Linked DNA regions of Lacrimispora indolis DSM 755. The protein of the gene in region 1 binds, or shares a complex with, the protein of each later gene. Links are inferred from orthologs where the notes say so. Each region holds a gene or a part of one and is shown on either strand. Other genes may lie near its edges. The genes, in order: uvrA and mfd.

Region 1 (6,559 bases):
GAGGACCCCATAAAGGGAGTATCTGCTGTTACGGCAAGAATGCCGTCGCCTTCCGCTCTTAAGCCGCTTTGGCGGAATAAGGATCCCCTTCCGCTGCAGACGGTCCCGGCCAGATCGCCGATCATTTCCAGTCTGCCGTTTTGGTATCGGTAGAAGCTGAAGGAGGAAATCGTATCGGAATCCTGGGAGACCTCCAGATGAAGTTCCACCTCCCGGTCCTCCTTTTGAAGATCCAAAACCGTCAGCCTGATATTGCCCCATATATCTTTGGGAATACAGGCTTGCTTTTGCCCGTTAACAGTAAGCTCCATGCCGGTATAAGCCCAATCTGCAGAGTCGTTTACGGGAGTCCAGCGGACAGTTTCACAAGTACCGTCACCGTCTAAATCCAGGAGATAATCCCGGTCCGGTTCCAGGTTAACACCGCTGTCGGTAATTTCTTTTGATTGCAGCTGATCCTCTGCAGTCCGGATCAGGTTTAAGTTCCTTTTTTCTGTCTCAGTCAGTGCCTCTTCGCTAAAGGCAGAAGGGTCAATATTACCATGGTACCATGGTTTCCGGTTAAAATATTCCTGTATGTCCACGGCGTCAAATTTTCTTCCGCGGCGGGCATAAATTTCATTTCTTGCTATTCTGAGAACAGAAGCATCCGGTTCAAGTAAGTCAGCTCCTGTTAAATATTCCGTACTGCTTTCCGGAAATACATAATCCGGCTCTTTCTTTTCGGCAGCTGGTTCCTCCCCGGATTTTTCAGCAATATCCATGAGCTTGTTCCCATAATCATTCAGCTCTTTTTTAATACGGCCATAGGGGATCAGATATTCTTTGTCAGGAGAAGAACCGGATTGGTCTATCACTGAATCAGGACATATGAGGATTCCATCTCTTAAAAGTGCAAAATTATTCAGGTCCGACGACATGAGTTGCGTAATAAGGGAAGCATTGGTATCAGCTGCCCCTATCTGTCCGGCTAATTCATGGGCAAGGGCCAGCTTTAAGCTTTCCTGGTTATGGGAAATAGCTGAAAGAGTGATTTTTCTCCCTGTCTCCACGTCATAGGAATTGATGTAAGTGCGGGTAACTGAGGGTGTTTTCCCCTTTGTGTCAGCGTAATTTTGCCGGAGGCTTAAAATTTTGCCGTCGTTTTGCAGCACCTCATAATCAAAGGTAAAAACAGATTTCCTTTCCGATGCTTCTTTGCTGTCTGCCAATGACAAAAAGTATTCCTCTGAATCATAGATAAAGTCATATCGTCTGAACGACTGGTCATTCTCCCTTAAACTCCGGTTGATCAGATACTGGGACTCCGGCTGATCAGGGATTACAACCTCCGGTTCCCGGCTGTTCCATTGGTATATCAGAGCCCCTTTGTCGGAGTATTTTACATATTTGTGCAGGGACCAGGTGGTTATGGTCACGTTTTCCTGATTTTTTTCTTCTGCTCCAGGTTCTGCGGCATTGGAGGAGGTTTCTTCGTTCTTGTCTGTTTTGGGAAGTGTTTCCCCTGCAGGGGTCTCCTGTATCCGGGAAGACATGCTGCACCCTGCGGCTGACAGGGAGAGTGCCAGCAGCACAATTGACAGTATTGGATGTGGTTTCATATTTCCTCATTCCTCTTTTTTGGTATATAATCATTATACCATGCTTTTTTTCAGGGGAAACAGTTTTTTGAAAGAATCCGGCAGGATCTGAGATCTGTCAATCCCTTGAGGAAACAGCTGCATGATTCTAAATAATTATCGAACAAATGTTTGCAAAGCGGTTGAAAGTATGCTATAATATGAAAAATCGGTTGCTGAGTAACAGAGGTGCGGGCTTAAAGAGTCCGCATTCGAATGTTGTGAGATTCAGGATTTCAGTATATAACAGGAGTACAGTATGGCAAAACAGTATATTAAGATAAGAGGTGCTAATGAGCACAACTTAAAGAACATTTCCGTGGATATCCCAAGAAATGAGCTGGTTGTCCTAACCGGTCTCAGCGGTTCAGGAAAATCTTCCCTGGCTTTTGATACGATCTATGCCGAGGGGCAGAGGCGTTATATGGAGTCTCTTTCCTCCTATGCGCGGCAGTTTTTAGGGCAGATGGAGAAGCCGGATGTGGAAAGCATTGAAGGGTTGTCACCGGCCATTTCCATTGACCAGAAGTCTACCAACCGCAACCCCCGTTCTACGGTGGGAACGGTCACTGAGATTTATGATTATATGAGACTTTTATATGCCAGGATCGGCATCCCTCACTGTCCCAAGTGCGGGCGGGAGATCCGCAGGCAGACCATTGACCAGATGGTGGATCAGATCATGGAGCTGCCGGAGCGGACCAGGATCCAGCTGCTGGCCCCTGTTGTAAGGGGACGGAAGGGAGAGCATGCAAAGGTTCTGGAGCACGCCCGCAAGAGTGGGTACGTAAGGGTGCGCATAGATGGAAATCTTTATGAGCTTTCCGAGGAAATCAAGCTGGATAAGAATATCAAGCATAACATCGAGGTGGTGGTGGACCGTCTTGCCATCAGGAAAGGCATTGAAAAGCGTCTGACCGACTCCATTGAGACTGTCATGGAGCTGGCAAGCGGCCTGATGACTGTTGATGTTATGGACGGGCAGCCCATTAATTTCAGCCAGAGCTTTTCCTGTCCGGACTGCGGAATCAGCATCGATGAAGTGGAGCCAAGGAGCTTTTCATTCAACAATCCTTTCGGCGCCTGCCCGGATTGTTTCGGACTTGGATATAAGATGGAATTTGACGAGGATCTGATGATCCCGGATAAGAGCTTAAGTATTGACCAGGGGGCCATTGTAGTGCTTGGCTGGCAGTCCTGTACAGATAAGGGCAGCTATACCAGAGCTGTTTTGGAAGCTCTTGCCAAAGAGTACAAGTTCCGTCTGGACACTCCCTTTGAGGATTATCCAAAGGAAGTTCATGATATTCTCATTCATGGAACCAATGGAAAGGAAATCAAGGTCCATTATAAGGGGCAGCGAGGAGAAGGTATTTATGACGTGTCCTTTGAGGGCCTGGTCCAGAACGTTGCCCGGAGATACCGGGAAACTTATTCTGAGTCCTCCAAGGCAGAGTATGAGTCCTTTATGCGGATTACCCCCTGTCCTGCCTGCGGCGGGATGAGGCTGAAAAAGGAGTCTCTGGCTGTTACGGTAGGAGATAAGAACATTTATGAAGCGACCAACATGTCCATTGTCAAGTTCCGGAATTTTATGGACGAGCTGGAGCTGACGCCTATGCAGCATGCCATCGGAGACCAGATCTTAAAGGAAATAAGGGCCAGGATTTCTTTCCTCATTGACGTTGGCCTTGATTATCTGACCCTGACCCGTGCCACAGGGACTCTGTCCGGCGGCGAAGCCCAGAGAATCCGTCTGGCGACTCAGATCGGTTCCGGTCTGGTGGGTGTGGCTTACATTCTGGACGAGCCCAGCATCGGTCTTCATCAGAGAGATAATGATAAATTGTTAAAAACCCTTTTGCATCTTCGGGATTTGGGAAACAGCGTAATTGTGGTGGAACATGACGAGGATACCATGATGGCAGCGGACTACATTGTGGATATCGGTCCCGGTGCAGGAGAGCACGGCGGAAATGTAGTGGCTGCCGGAAATGCGAAGCAGATCATGAAGAATAAGGATTCCGTTACAGGGGCTTACTTAAGCGGACGGATCAAAATCCCGGTTCCAAAGGAAAGACGGCAGCCTGCCGGTTATCTGACCGTGAGAGGAGCGGCAGAGAACAACTTGAAGAACATTGACGTGACCTTCCCTCTGGGAGTCATGACCTGTGTCACCGGTGTATCCGGTTCCGGAAAGAGTTCTCTGGTCAACGAAATCCTATATAAATCCCTGGCAAAAAAGTTGAACCGTGCCAGAATCATTCCAGGAAAGCATAAGACAATTGAGGGAACTGAGCAGCTGGATAAGATCATTGCCATTGACCAGTCTCCCATTGGACGGACCCCAAGATCCAATCCGGCAACCTATACAGGGGTATTTGATTTGATCCGTGATTTATTTGCTTCCACTCCTGACTCAAAGGCAAAGGGATATTCCAAGGGACGTTTCAGCTTTAATGTAAAGGGCGGACGATGCGAAGCCTGCAGCGGCGACGGAATCATTAAGATCGAGATGCATTTCCTTCCGGATGTTTACGTTCCCTGCGAAGTCTGCGGCGGAAAACGGTATAACCGTGAGACGCTGGATGTTAAGTACAAGGGAAAAAGCATTTATGATGTTCTGAATATGACAGTAGAGGAAGCTCTCAAATTCTTTGAAAATGTTCCTTCCATTGCAAGGAAGATTGCCACCTTAAATGATGTGGGGCTTTCCTATATCAGGCTTGGACAGCCCTCTACGGAGCTTTCCGGAGGAGAGGCTCAGAGAATCAAGCTGGCGACGGAGCTGAGCAAGAGGGGAACAGGAAAAACCATTTACATTTTGGACGAGCCTACCACCGGCCTTCACTTTGCGGATGTCCATAAGCTGATTGAGATTTTGCGCAAGCTGTCGGAAGGCGGCAATACGGTGATCGTCATTGAACATAACCTGGATGTGATTAAGACCGCGGATTACCTCATTGATATCGGACCTGAGGGAGGAGAAAAGGGCGGTACAATAATCGCCCAGGGCACACCGGAAGAAGTAGCAGAATGTCCATCCTCATACACCGGTTATTACGTAAAAAGATATTTGGATAAGCCCATTGGCTGATTTTCGGCCTAGGGATTGTGAATCAACTGGATATGCCTGCATATCCAGTTGATTCATTCGTATAATAATGAAAAGGTTCCGTGGATACAGAGCTGGGAAGATTTCAAGAAAATGCTTGTCAAGCCATTGGAAGTAGAATATAATGTAACCCAAAGCTTTATTTGCTGAAGATTATTTTAGGAGGAATACCCGTGAAGAGAGAAATGATTATCGTTCTGGATTTCGGCGGACAGTACAACCAGCTGATTGCCAGAAGGGTCAGAGAATGCAATGTTTACTGTGAGGTTCACCCTTATACACTGTCACTGGACAAGATTAGGGAAATGAATCCGAAAGGAATCATTTTTACAGGTGGTCCAAACAGCGTATATAAGGAGGCGTCCCCTCACTGTGAGAAGGAAATCTTTGAAATGGGGATCCCGATTTTGGGAATCTGCTATGGCTCCCAGTTAATGGCATATATGCTGGGCGGCAAGGTTGCCACAGCGCCTGCCAGCGAATACGGCAAGACAGAGGTTGACGTGGAGGCTGACAGCAGGATTTTAGAAAATGTAAGCTCCAAAACTGTCTGCTGGATGAGCCATACAGATTATATAGAGAAGGCGCCGGAAGGGTTCCATGTTACGGCTCATACACCGTCATGCCCGGTTGCTGGTATGGAATGTGAGGAGCAGGGCCTTTATGCCGTACAGTTCCATCCTGAGGTTATGCATACCCAGGAGGGCACCAAGATGCTTTCCAATTTTGTTTATAATGTCTGCAAGTGCTCCGGTGACTGGAAGATGGACTCTTTTGTGGAAGCTTCCATTGAGTCTATCAGAGAAAAGGTTGGCGACGGCAAGGTGCTTTGTGCCTTATCCGGCGGCGTAGATTCCTCCGTGGCTGCAGTTATGCTGGCAAAGGCGGTGGGAAAGCAGCTTACCTGTGTGTTTGTTGATCATGGCCTTCTTCGTAAGCATGAGGGGGATGAGGTTGAGGCAGTATTTGGACCGGAAGGACATTACGATTTAAACTTTATCCGCGTGAATGCACAGGACCGTTTTTATGACAAGCTGGAAGGTGTGGAAGATCCTGAAACAAAGCGTAAGATCATTGGTGAGGAATTTATCCGTGTATTCGAGGATGAGGCTAAGAAAATCGGAACCGTGGATTTCTTTGTACAGGGAACCATTTATCCTGATGTAATCGAGTCCGGTCTTGGAAAGTCTGCTGTGATCAAGTCTCATCACAATGTGGGAGGGCTTCCTGAGCATGTGGATTTTAAGGAAATTATTGAGCCTTTGAGGCTGTTATTTAAAGATGAAGTGAGGAAGGCAGGCCTGGAGCTTGGTATTCCGGAGTATCTGGTTTACCGTCAGCCGTTCCCTGGTCCGGGACTTGGTGTCAGGATCGTAGGTGCCGTAACTCCTGAGAAGGTTAGGATCGTTCAGGAGGCGGATGCCATTTATAGGGAAGAAATCGCAAAGGCTGGCGTTGATAAGGGACTTGGACAGTATTTTGCCGCATTGACCAATATGCGTTCTGTTGGATGTATGGGAGATGAGAGAACCTATGATTATGCCATTGCGCTGAGGGCGGTGCTTACCTCTGACTTTATGACAGCTGAATCTGCAGAGCTGCCCTGGGAGGTCTTAGGGACAGTGACCAGACGTATTGTCAATGAAGTGAAGGGCGTGAACCGGGTGCTTTATGATTGTACTGGGAAGCCGCCGGCTACGATTGAATTCGAATAACAGACATTTAGCCCTGAACCCCCTATTTTAAAGGGATTTCAGGGCTTTTTAAATGCCCTGTGATGTTATTATGATGTTAAGAATGTTAAATGTACTGTTCATTGGCTCGA
Region 2 (7,236 bases), 1.5 Mb from region 1 along the record:
CCGGACCATATCATCATTATCTGCGATGATATCAACTTAGGGGAAGGCCAGCTGAGGATCCGTACAAAGGGAAGTGCCGGAGGCCATAACGGGTTAAAAAACATCATAAGCCATTTGGGAACCCAGGAATTTCCAAGGGTCCGTGTAGGAGTGGGAGAAAAGCCAAAGGAAATGGATCTGGCGGACTATGTTCTTGGCCGTTTTCCCAAAGAACAGCAGGAGGTCATGGCCCAGGCTTACAAGGACGCGGCAGAGGCTGCTATTATGATGGTCACGGACGGAGCGGAAGCAGCGATGAATTATTTTAACAGAAAGAAATAAGGAGATTTCATGAGTGATCTATTTGAAAAACCATTGAGGGAGTTAAAGGATTTTGAAGATCTTTCCGGCGATTTATTAAAAAAGGCCGGCCCTGTCATGGCAAGCGGCTGCATGGATTCCCAAAAGGTCCACCTGATGTATGAAGCGGCGAAGCAGGAAGGCTTAAGGCTGGTGGTGACCTATGACGATACAAGAGCCAGGGAAATCTATGAGGATCTGCGGTTCTTTGATCCTGATGTGTGGCTGTATCCGGCCAGGGATCTTCTGTTTTTCAGCGCGGACATCCACGGTAATTTGCTTACCAAGCAGCGCATGACCGTGTTCCGCCATTTAATGGAAAAGTCCTCCGGATGGGTGGTTACCACCTTTGACGGGCTTATGGACCATCTTCTCCCTCTTCAGTATTTAAAGGAGCAGGTGCTGACCGTGGAGGGCGGCCAGACCATTGACGTGGAAAAATGGAAAAAACGTCTTACAGAGCTGGGGTATGAGCGCATGGGCCAGGTGGATGGCATGGGCCAGTTCTCTATCAGGGGCGGAATCATTGACGTGTTCCCCTTAACCGAAGAACTGCCGGTGCGCATTGAGCTGTGGGATGATGAGGTGGACTCCATCAGGACCTTTGATATTGAGAGCCAGAGGTCCGTTGAACAGCTGGAGAGCATCCGCATCTATCCTGCCACGGAAATGGCCCTGACAGGGAAGCAGATCCAGGAAGGGATCGAAGCACTTGAAAAGGAAGCAAAAAAGTACGAAAAGGATTTAAGGGCCCAGTCAAAGATCGAAGAGTCTGCCAGGATCCGTTCCATTGTCTCCGAATTTTTAGAGGGGCTTAAAGTGGGGTTCAGACAGCATGGGCTGGACGGATATATCCATTATTTCTGCCAGGAGAGCGTGTCTTTTCTGGAGTATTTTCATGGGGAAAATACCGTATTATTCCTGGATGAGCCGGAGCGGCTTAAGGAAAAAGGGGAAACCGTGGAAATGGAGTTCCGGGAAAGCATGATACACCGCCTGGAAAACGGCTATCTTCTCCCCGGACAGACCGGGCTTCTTTTCTCAGCCAAAGAAATGCTGGCAAGGGTCCAGACGAAAACCACGGTGTATCTCACCGGCCTGGAACAGAAGCTTTCCGGCTTTACGGTAAAAAACCGTTACAGCTTCCAGGTAAAGAATGTAAATACTTATCAAAACGGGTTTGAGCTTTTAATAAAAGATCTGACCAGATGGAAAAAAGAAGGGTACCGGGTGATCCTTTTATCTGCCTCCAGGACCAGGGCCAGCCGTCTGGCAGGGGATCTAAGGGAATATGACTTACGGGCCTACTGTCCTGACGAGGGAGGAGAGAGCCAGGAGGTAAGGCCGGGGGAAATCCTGGTCACCTTTGGAAACCTCCACCGGGGCTTTGAATACTCCATGATAAAGTTTATCGTCATCACGGAAGGCGATATGTTCGGAGTAGAAAAAAAGAAGCGGAAACGGAAAAAGACCACCTATGAAGGGACCAAGATCCAGAACTTTTCCGACCTCTCCATCGGCGATTACGTGGTCCATGAGGACCATGGCCTTGGAATCTACAGAGGAATAGAAAAAATCGAGCAGGATGGGGTCATCAAGGATTATTTAAAAGTAGAGTATGCGGATAACGGAAATCTGTATCTCCCTGCCACAAGGCTTGACGGCATCCAGAAATATGCAGGCGCCGAGGCGAAAAAGCCAAAGCTGAACCGGCTGGGAGGCGACCAGTGGAACCGGACTAAGACCAGGGTAAAGGGCGCGGTCAAAGAGATTGCAAAGGAGCTGGTACAGCTCTATGCGGCCAGGCAGCAGACCCATGGATTCCAGTACGGAGTGGATACGGTCTGGCAGAAAGAATTTGAAGAGATGTTTCCTTATGAGGAAACTGAGGATCAGTGGGATGCCATAGAGGCCACCAAGGAGGATATGGAGAGCAGGAAGATCATGGACCGTCTGATCTGCGGGGACGTGGGATACGGAAAGACGGAAATCGCTTTAAGGGCCGCATTCAAAGCAGTTCAGGACGGAAAGCAGGTGGTCTACCTGGTTCCTACTACCATCCTTGCCCAGCAGCATTACAACACCTTTGCCCAGCGGATGAAGGATTTTCCCGTCCGGGTTGATTTAATGTCACGTTTCCGGACTCCGGGCCAGATGAAAAAGACTTTGGAGGATTTAAAGCGGGGCATGGTGGACATTGTAATCGGAACCCATCGGGTCCTGTCAAAGGATGTGCAGTTTAAGGATCTGGGGCTTCTCATCATTGATGAGGAACAGCGTTTCGGCGTGGCCCATAAAGAAAAAATCAAGCAGCTGAAGGAAAACGTGGATGTGCTGACCTTGACGGCAACTCCCATTCCCAGGACCCTGCACATGAGCCTGGTGGGGATCAGGGACATGAGCGTTCTGGAGGAGCCTCCTGTGGACCGTATGCCCATCCAGACCTATGTCATGGAGTACAACGATGAAATGGTGCGGGAAGCCATTCACCGGGAACTTTCCAGAGGAGGACAGGTGTATTATGTATACAACCGGGTAAGCAACATCGATGAGGTAGCAAACCACATCGCCGGTCTGGTTCCTGAAGCAGCGGTGACCTTTGCCCACGGACAGATGCATGAGCATGAACTGGAACGGATCATGTTTGACTTTGTAAACGGGGAAATCGACGTCCTGGTCTGCACCACCATCATTGAAACAGGCCTTGATATTCCCAATGCAAACACCATGATCATCCAGGATGCAGACCACATGGGCCTTTCCCAGCTGTACCAGCTGCGGGGACGGGTGGGGCGTTCCAGCCGGACTGCCTATGCATTTCTTATGTATAAGCGGGATAAGCTGCTAAAGGAAGAAGCAGAGAAACGCCTTCAGGCCATCCGGGAATTTACGGAACTGGGATCCGGGATCAAGATCGCCATGCGGGATTTAGAGATCCGGGGAGCAGGAAATGTTCTGGGTGCAGAGCAGCACGGACACATGGAAGCAGTGGGATATGACCTTTACTGTAAGCTCTTAAATCAGGCGGTTTTAGAGCTTAAAGGACAGAGGAAAGAAGAGGAAAGCTATGAGACAGTAGTGGACTGCGACATTGACGCATACATTCCCACTTCCTATATTAAGAACGAATATCAGAAGCTTGATATATACAAGCGGATTTCCGGTATTGAGAATGAAGAAGAGTATATGGATATGCAGGATGAACTCATGGACCGTTTCGGCGATATTCCAAGACCGGTTGATAATCTGTTAAAGGTAGCCAGCTTAAAAGCCCTGGCTCACAGCGCCTATGTGACCGAAGTGAACATCAACCGTCAGGAGATCCGCCTGACCATGTATAAGAATGCAAAGCTGAAGGTGGAAGGAATTCCCGGGATGATTGACCAGTATAAGGGGGATTTAAAGTTCCAGATGGGAGAAGAACCAAGGTTTTCGTATCTTGACAGAAAGAAGAACCAGTCCACCGATGCCATGATCAGCCAGGCAGAGGTGATCTTAAAACAGATGCAAGAATTGTCTGAAAAGAATGAAAAAATATAAAAGTTGTATTTATAAAATGAGTTCGTTTGGTTGATTTTTGTCTTTTTTGTGATATACTAATAGTAGAAGAAGGGATTTAGTCCCAGATGCTTTCTTTGCTTCAAATTTTATGGTTCGGAGAAAGGTGGTAGCTATGGACGTTTTAGGTATGTATCTTCTGCAAAGAGTATCAAATGAATTGACGATTCAAAAGTATGGTTCTTTTGAAAACCATTTTGTAACTCCCATTCCAGATAGCGCGGCCGCAAGGGCGGCCCATGAAGGATATTTATCATCTTCAAAGGAAGTGCTGCGCCGTGTGAGGCAGGGTGACTTTTAACTGGGCTTCAAAAACCCCGGCTTCTGCAAGCAATAAACTGAGTTTGATCTAAAAAATCAGGGTTCGACTTTTTTTTAACAGTCGGCCCTGATTTTAAATTTTGGGAAAAATGGCAGACTTAAGTATAATCTGTTGCATTCGTAGCAAAATAATATCAGCGACATTAAAATGCACAAGATGGAGGAATTTTTATTATGAAAGCAACTGGTATTGTAAGAAGAATTGATGACCTGGGACGCGTAGTAATTCCAAAAGAGATCAGAAGGACGCTCCGGTTACGAGAAGGGACTCCGCTTGAAATATTTACAGACAGGGAAGGAGAAATCATTTTAAAGAAATATTCTCCGATGGTAGAACTTACTGCTTTTGCTTCCCAATATGCAGAAGCCATGGCTCAGACTACCGGACTTACCGTATGTATCAGCGACAGAGATCAGATCATTGCAGTGGCTGGAGGGTCCAAAAAGGAGCTTCTCCAGAAGACCATCAGCAAGCAGCTTGAGAACCTTATCAATGAACGGGCGGTCGTGGTGTCCGGAAAAGACGACAAGAGCTTTATTCCTCTGTCAGGGGAAACCCTGGAAGGAATAACGGCTCAGGTGGTGGCTCCCATTATTTGCGAAGGTGATGCCATAGGAGCTGTAGCCTTATTGAGCAGAGAGCCCAGAGCACGTTTTGGAGATATGGAGACAAAGCTGGCTACGACGGCAGCAGGATTTTTAGGCCGTCAGATGGAAGGCTAACAAATGCAGATCAGAATACATGAATCAGGAGGTGAATAAATATGAAGGTTTTTGTACCGGAGGAAGATGATTACAGTGATGGTGATATCCCGGAAATTGATACGGAGCCATACAAAGATGGATTTTACATTGAACCATTGCCGGAATCGGAGCGCCCCAGGCGGGACGGTCCTGGAGGAAACTAATCAGATACTTCTCTAATAATCCAGGTTTACACAAAAAAAGAAACGGCAGGAACACTGGTTTTGTGTTCAGATGCCGTTTCTTTTTCATGGGAACTTATTAATAAATGATCTGGTCTCCGTCCTTGATGCAGTAATTTACCTTTACTCCCAGCTCTTCCATCCACTTTCGTGTCTCCAGGGTCTTCCAGTCTCCGCTTCCGATTCCGCCGCCGTTGTCGTTGTTCCACAGCCAGAGGGGACAGGGCCAAAGGGCGATCTGAGGCTTGATAATGGCATATACTTCCTTGTTGACACCGTACTGGCCGTGATGGGACATCTGGACGATGTCGCTTTTTAAATCTTCCGGGGTGCATTCCTGGGATAAGAGCTGGCCGGCTTCAGGGCCCATATCACCCAGCACCAGGATGCTCACATTATTTAAGAAAAATTTAAAAGCAACGGAGCTGTTATTTACAGAGGTGGTATCCAGAAGATAAGGGTTATTCAAAACTTTTGCCTTTATCTGTCCCAGCTGGATCTCCTGATCCTTTTGCACGGTATGGAGTTTTTCTGCAGGAAGAGTGGCAAGCGCTGATATCAGGCTGTACACCATATCGTTCCGGGAAGGCTCCACCTTTTCATACCAGGAGATATCAGCCAGGGAATAATACACATTGTCAATGGTGATCTGGCTGTCCGGGTTATTCAGGATCTGGACAAGGGCACCTACATGATCTGAGTGAGGATGAGTGATAAACCATCCGGATACGTGTCCGCCCTTGGAACGAAGCACATCCGTTAAGTGTGCTGCATCAATGTCCCAGCCGCCGTCAATGACCACAAGGGTTCCGTCCTTGTCCTGCAAAACCATGGAAAGCATCTGCCGGTTGTCGTAGTCTGCAAGCAGGGATAAGCTGCCGCCGTTAAATATCTTGCTGCCCGGTCCGATATTAAGGGCAGGTCCAAAGCTCATGCCCCGTGCCGTCAAGTCTCCGGCCGAAGTGGCAGGTGTGAGAAGCTCTGTGGTAAATGCGGTAAATACAATGTTCAAAAACAGCACAAAAGCTGCTATTTTTTTCCATATGCTAAAATTTTTCATGGCTACCTCCGGTTTCATTAAATAATCCCTCTTATTATATAAGAACAAGCCCTTTTTTAACAGGGGGAACAAGCAATTGTCAGAAAATCTTCAGAAATTAAAAAAAGCATTCTGTATGGGCTGCCATGCCATGATATAATAGACGTAAGCCATAATAGTCGCAAAAGAAGGAGGAGCCATGCATACTTTTGATGATTTAGTAAATATTACAAATAAACTGCGTTCCGATGAAGGCTGTCCCTGGGACAGGGAGCAGACTTACGAGAGTCTGAAAAAATGTTTGAAAGAGGAAAGCGGTGAGGTTCTTGAAGCCATTGATCATGGGGATATGGAAAACCTTTGTGAAGAGCTGGGAGATGTGCTGTTTCTGGTAATGCTTTACAGCCAGATCGCAGAGGAAAGAGGAGACTTTTCCATGGATGATGTGGTGAACGGAATCAGTGAAAAAATGATACGCAGACACCCTCACGTTTTCGGCGGGAAAAACCCAGATTTGCACCAAGAAGGACAAGCTCTCTGGGATGCAATAAAAAAGCAGGAGAAAGCCTTCCAAAAGTGCGAAAAACCTTGACAAAAACGGGAGAAACAGCTATAAATGATATAGTAATCGTGTTATGCGAAAAATCGTAGCCTGGTGCTACATTCTAGGAGGAAGATATCAATGAACAAAGCAGAGTTAATCGCAGCAGTCGCAGAAAAAGCAGAGCTGTCCAAAAAGGATGCAGAGAAGGCAGTTAAGGCTTTGACAGATGTAATATCTGAGGAACTGGTAAAAGGCGAGAAGATCCAGTTAGTTGGTTTTGGTACATTTGAGGTATCTGAAAGAGCGGCAAGAGAGGGAAGAAATCCAAAGAGCGGAGAAGTTATGAACATCCCTGCTTCTAAAACACCAAAGTTTAAGGCTGGTAAGGCTTTAAAGGATATGGTGAACGCTTAATCCATGAGGCTGGATAAGTTTCTTAAGGTTTCCCGGCTGATCAAGAGAAGGACCGTAGCTAATGAAGCCTGTGATGCAGGCCGTGTACTTGTTAA

Evidence for each region.
Region 2: the proteins of uvrA (region 1) and mfd are in contact, whole or in part, in a crystal structure (PDB 4DFC), measured with the Escherichia coli proteins. The link is inferred for Lacrimispora indolis DSM 755 from one-to-one orthologs.

Annotation. Positions count from the first base shown.
Region 1 is NZ_AZUI01000001.1:3,821,075-3,827,633, forward strand. Bases 1,515-4,916 are described here. They hold uvrA (excinuclease ABC subunit UvrA), read left to right. Parts: upstream 1,515-1,878; coding sequence 1,879-4,716; downstream 4,717-4,916. Other genes in these bases: K401_RS0118265 (YARHG domain-containing protein), read right to left, coding at 1,515-1,601; guaA (glutamine-hydrolyzing GMP synthase), read left to right, coding at 4,908-4,916. Outside these bases: more of K401_RS0118265, read right to left, coding at 1-1,514; more of guaA, read left to right, coding at 4,917-6,449; K401_RS32955 (hypothetical protein), read right to left, coding at 6,498-6,559. UniProt on the Escherichia coli protein: The UvrABC repair system catalyzes the recognition and processing of DNA lesions. UvrA is an ATPase and a DNA-binding protein. A damage recognition complex composed of 2 UvrA and 2 UvrB subunits scans DNA for abnormalities.
Region 2 is NZ_AZUI01000001.1:2,275,996-2,283,231, forward strand. What follows is about bases 1-4,079. They hold mfd (transcription-repair coupling factor), read left to right. Parts: upstream 1-330; coding sequence 331-3,879; downstream 3,880-4,079. Other genes in these bases: pth (aminoacyl-tRNA hydrolase), read left to right, coding at 1-321; K401_RS0110985 (hypothetical protein), read left to right, coding at 4,013-4,079. Also shown: more of K401_RS0110985, read left to right, coding at 4,080-4,198; spoVT (stage V sporulation protein T), read left to right, coding at 4,393-4,941; K401_RS0110995 (hypothetical protein), read left to right, coding at 4,983-5,126; K401_RS0111000 (ComEC/Rec2 family competence protein), read right to left, coding at 5,224-6,204; K401_RS0111005 (MazG nucleotide pyrophosphohydrolase domain-containing protein), read left to right, coding at 6,383-6,775; non-specific DNA-binding protein Hbs, read left to right, coding at 6,839-7,141; K401_RS0111015 (RNA-binding S4 domain-containing protein), read left to right, coding at 7,145-7,236. UniProt on the Escherichia coli protein: Couples transcription and DNA repair by recognizing RNA polymerase (RNAP) stalled at DNA lesions. Mediates ATP-dependent release of RNAP and its truncated transcript from the DNA, and recruitment of nucleotide excision repair machinery to the damaged site.